Regions from separate parts of the Streptomyces sp. NPDC047042 genome, predicted to be linked through region 2. Evidence: riboswitches for the same ligand, from Rfam matches in the RefSeq annotation. Region 2 holds a riboswitch; the other holds the start of a gene.
What was found. Region 2 has a riboswitch for glycine ahead of gcvP (aminomethyl-transferring glycine dehydrogenase). Riboswitches for the same ligand answer to the same signal wherever they lie in the genome.

Region 1: linked by a shared signal. The riboswitch ahead of gcvT (glycine cleavage system aminomethyltransferase GcvT) and the one ahead of gcvP (aminomethyl-transferring glycine dehydrogenase) in region 2 are both predicted to bind glycine.

Annotation. Positions count from the first base shown of each region.
Region 1 is NZ_JBEYVP010000047.1:13,776-15,970, forward strand. It holds gene ABZ855_RS39915 (AAA family ATPase) at 1-500, opposite strand, end outside; glycine riboswitch at 723-823, shown strand; gene gcvT (glycine cleavage system aminomethyltransferase GcvT) at 984-2,102, shown strand.
Region 2 is NZ_JBEYVP010000011.1:258,684-260,878, reverse strand. It holds gene ABZ855_RS15620 (DNA polymerase IV) at 1-716, shown strand, start outside; gene ABZ855_RS15615 (PRC-barrel domain-containing protein) at 638-1,009, opposite strand; glycine riboswitch at 1,121-1,214, shown strand; gene gcvP (aminomethyl-transferring glycine dehydrogenase) at 1,395-2,195, shown strand, end outside.

The DNA of each region.
Region 1 (2,195 bases), on a different contig from region 2:
TCGTCGGGGGTGACGTCGAGCAGGAGGAGATGCAGGGTGCCGCCCCGGCGGCGGGCCTCGCGGGCCAGCCAGCCGCGCACCCAGGCCTGCGTACCGCAGTCGTGGACGACGACTCCGGCACCGGAGCGCAGGGCCCGGCGCAGTCCGGCGTAGTGGGCGAGGCGGACGAGGGGGCGGTAGACGGCGTAGGGAAGGAAGGAGGGCGTACGGGCGTCCCACTCGTCGCGGGTGTTCTGGGAGTCGATGCCGGTGGCGGTCACCGCCCGGCGCATCAGCGTGGACTTGCCGCTGCCGGGCAGACCGGTGACCACGACGAGGTCGCGGGCGCCGAAGGTGAGGCCGTGCGGGCTGCGGCCCGAGCGTTCCCGCAGGTCGCGGATCACGGGTTCCGGGCGCGGGGCGCACGCCTCCCGGACGGGGGCGGCCGGCTGCTTGGGCAGCGCGTCGGTCAGCCCGAGGGCCGAGGTCGTCGCGTACGCCGTGGTCCTGTTCACCGTGATCGTCCTCCCATGGGGTCGGGAGTACCGTCCCCGTCGAGTGTAAAGAGAAGGTAATACGCGGTGTCTCTCGTTTGGGTCCGCTTACTGCAACAGGCCTGCTACAGGGCGATATGCGTGCGATACACACGCTCGTGGCGGGCTGTGCCCCTCCTGTGAAGGGTCCCCCTGCCGTGCCGAAGGAATGCGTGCGATGATGTGGCCGCCAACTGCATACCGGCCGCTTGAATCCGCGCGGGAGAGTTCCGGGACCCCATGGGTACCCGGGCGCCGAAGGAGCAAGTCCCTCCCTTGAATCTCTCAGGCCCCGTTACCGCGCGGGCGAGGCACATCTGAAAAGCGGGCCGCCGGTCGTCGTGACCAGTGGCTCCACCCAAGGTGCAAGTCAGTGACCCGCCGTTTCACCGGTGGTCATGACGAACCTCTCAGGTTCCGATGACAGATGGGGAGGAACGACCTCGCCGTCATGCCCTGGGAGCACTACCGATGAGCAGCACCCCTCTGCGTCTGACCGCGCTCGATGCCCTGCATCGTTCGCTCGGCGCCACCATGACCGACTTCGCCGGCTGGGACATGCCCCTGCGGTACGGCTCCGAGCGCGACGAACATCTGGCCGTACGCACGAAGGCCGGGCTCTTCGACCTCTCCCACATGGGTGAGATCACCGTGTCGGGGCCGGAGGCCGCCCAGTTCCTGAACTTCGCCCTCGTCGGCGACCTCGCGGCGGTGGGCGTGGGCCGCGCCCGCTACACCATGATCTGTGTCGAGAACGGCGGCATCCTGGACGACCTCATCGTGTACCGGCTGGCCGATGCCGAGTACATGGTCGTGTCCAATGCCTCCAACGCCCAGAACGTCCTGAACGAGCTGAGCAACATCGCCGAGGAGTTCGACGTCGAGGTCCGCGACGACCGCGACGCGTACGCGCTGATCGCCGTACAGGGCCCCGAGTCGCCGGGGATCCTGAAGTCCCTCACCGACGCCGACCTCGACGGTCTGAAGTACTACGCGGGTCTGCCCGGGACGGTCGCCGGGGTTCCCGCCCTCATCGCACGCACTGGCTACACCGGAGAGGACGGCTTCGAGCTGTTCGTGAAGCCGGAGCACGCCGTGGACCTGTGGCAGGCCCTGACCAAGGCCGGCGAGGGCGTCGGACTGATCCCCTGCGGACTGTCCTGCCGGGACACCCTCCGCCTGGAGGCGGGCATGCCGCTGTACGGGCATGAGCTGAGCCTCTCCCGCACGCCCTTCGACGCCGGGCTCGGCCGGGTCGTCAAGTTCGACAAGGCGGGTGACTTCGTGGGCCGCGCGGCGCTGCGCGAGGCCGCCGAGCGCGCCTCGTACGAGCCGCCGCGGGTCCTCGTCGGCCTGGTCGCCGAGGGCCGCCGTGTCCCGCGCGCCGGGTACGCGGTCGTCGCCGGCGGCCAGGTGATCGGCGAGGTCACCTCGGGCGCCCCCTCCCCCACCCTCGGCAGGCCGATCGCCATGGCGTACGTCGACGCCGCGTACGCGGAGCCCGGTACGGCGGGCGTGGGCGTGGACATCCGGGGCAGCCACGAGCCGTACGAGGTCGTGGCTCTGCCGTTCTACAAGCGCGGGAAGTGATCCTGCCCGTCGTTCCGGGTTCCCGTGTCCTGCCGGTTCACGGGCCCTCCCTGTAGTACCCCATGCATGACCAGTCCCCCGCGTACAGGAGAA
Region 2 (2,195 bases):
CCGTGTCGGTCGAGGACACCTACGACGTGGACATCCATGACCGGGGCCGGGTGGGCACCGAGGTGCAGCGGCTGGCCGACCGGTGTGTGCGGCGATTGCGGGGTGCGGGGCTGTCCGGGCGGACCATCGTCCTCAAGGTGCGCCGGTACGACTTCTCCACGCTGACCCGGTCCGAGACGCTCCGGGGGCCCACCGACGACCCCGCGGTGGTGCGGGAGGCGGCTGCCCGGCTCCTGGAGGCGGTGGACACCACCGGGGGCGTCCGGCTGCTCGGGGTCGGGGTGAGCGGCCTCGCCGACTACACGCAGGAGGATCTGTTCGCCCAGGCGGCCGGGGAGCTGGCCGCGCTCGAGCCGGACGGGGAGGCGGAGCACGAGCCGGTCGAGGAGCCGGAAACGCCCGCCGAGCGGCGCTGGACCACCGGGCACGACGTACGGCATGCCGACTTCGGGCACGGGTGGGTGCAGGGGAGCGGGCTGGGGCGGGTGACCGTCCGGTTCGAGACGCCGGACTCGGAGCAGCCCGGGCGGGTGCGGACGTTCCGGACCGACGATCCCGCGCTGGAGCCGGCGGATCCGCTGCCGCTGGTCGCCCCTGCGGCGCGAAGAACCGGCGGTCCGGCTGAGGAGTCGTCCGGTCAGGTGTCGTCCGTGCCCGCCAGCCTGCCGAAGTCGTGGTCCGGGAAGGGGGGCGGAGGAGCCACGTCGAGGCCGTAGTGGTGGTAGAGCTGGAGTTCCTGCTCCGGGGAGAGGTGGCGGCCGACGCCGAAATCGGGCGCGTCCTTGATCAGGGCACGCTCGAAGGGGATGCGCAGGGTGCCGTCGACCAGTTCGCTGGGCTCCAGGGGTACGAAGGCGTCCCTGCTGAACAGCCCGGTCCGTATGGCCGCCCACTCCGGCACTCCCGTGGCGTCGTCGAGGTAGATCTCGTCGATCGTGCCGATCTTGGTGCCGTTGCGGTCGAAGGCCTTGCGGCCGATCAGGTTGCGCGGATCGATGTCGGTCTGCACGGCGCCTCCGTAGGATCGCAACATCCGTAAGCACTACAAAAGAGCACATTCGGGAAGGCGGCCACTCGAAGGTCTGTGCGTGGACCCGCTGATAGGCTGGCCAATGGCTGCTGACCCTGTGCGGGAGAGTCCTCCGGAACCTCGGAGGCGCCGAAGGAGCAAATCCTCCCCGGAATCTCTCAGGCCCCTGTACCGCACGGACGAGGTCACTCTGGAAAGAAGAGCGGGTGTCGACGGCTTCCGCTCTCACCGACGGTGAAAACCGGGACGTCAGCGCGTTGGCGGTCCGGTGAAGCTCTCAGGTTGAGATGACAGAGGGGGAGGCCGTTCGGGCACCCGTGCCGGGGTGCCCCTCGAAGGTCGCGACGACCAGGAGGCCTCCGTAATGACCGCCCATCGCACTCCGCTCGCCGAACTCGAACAGGGAACGCCCTTCGAACGGCGTCATATCGGGCCCGATCACGAGGACCGGGCCAAGATGCTCGCGCAGGTCGGCTACGGCTCGCTCGACGAGCTGACCGCCGCCGCGGTGCCGGACGTGATCAGGAACGCCGACGCGCTCGACCTGCCGGCCGCCCGTACCGAGGCCGAGGTGCTGGCCGAGCTGCGGTCGCTGGCCGACCGGAACCAGGTGCTGGGGTCCATGATCGGGCTCGGGTACTACGGGACCTTCACCCCGCCGGTCATCCTGCGGAACGTGATGGAGAACCCCGCCTGGTACACCGCGTACACGCCGTACCAGCCGGAGATCTCGCAGGGACGCCTCGAGGCGCTGCTGAACTTCCAGACGATGGTCGCCGACCTCACCGGGCTGCCCACCTCGGGCGCCTCGCTGCTCGACGAGGGCACCGCGGCCGCAGAGGCGATGGCGCTCTCCCGGCGCATGGGCAAGAACAAGAAGGGCCTCTTCCTCGTCGACGCGGACGCCCTGCCGCAGACCATCGCCGTCATCGAGACGCGGGCCGAGCCGACCGGCGTCGAGGTCGTCGTCGCCGACCTGAGCGCGGGCATTCCGGACGACATCGCCGGGCGTGAGATCAACGGTGTGCTCCTTCAGTACCCGGGCGCCTCCGGGGCCGTACGGGACCTGAGGCCCGTGATCGACCAGGCGCACGGGCTCGGTGCCGTGGTCACCGTCGCCGCCGATCTGCTGGCGCTGACGCTGCTCACCTCGCCCGGTGAGCTC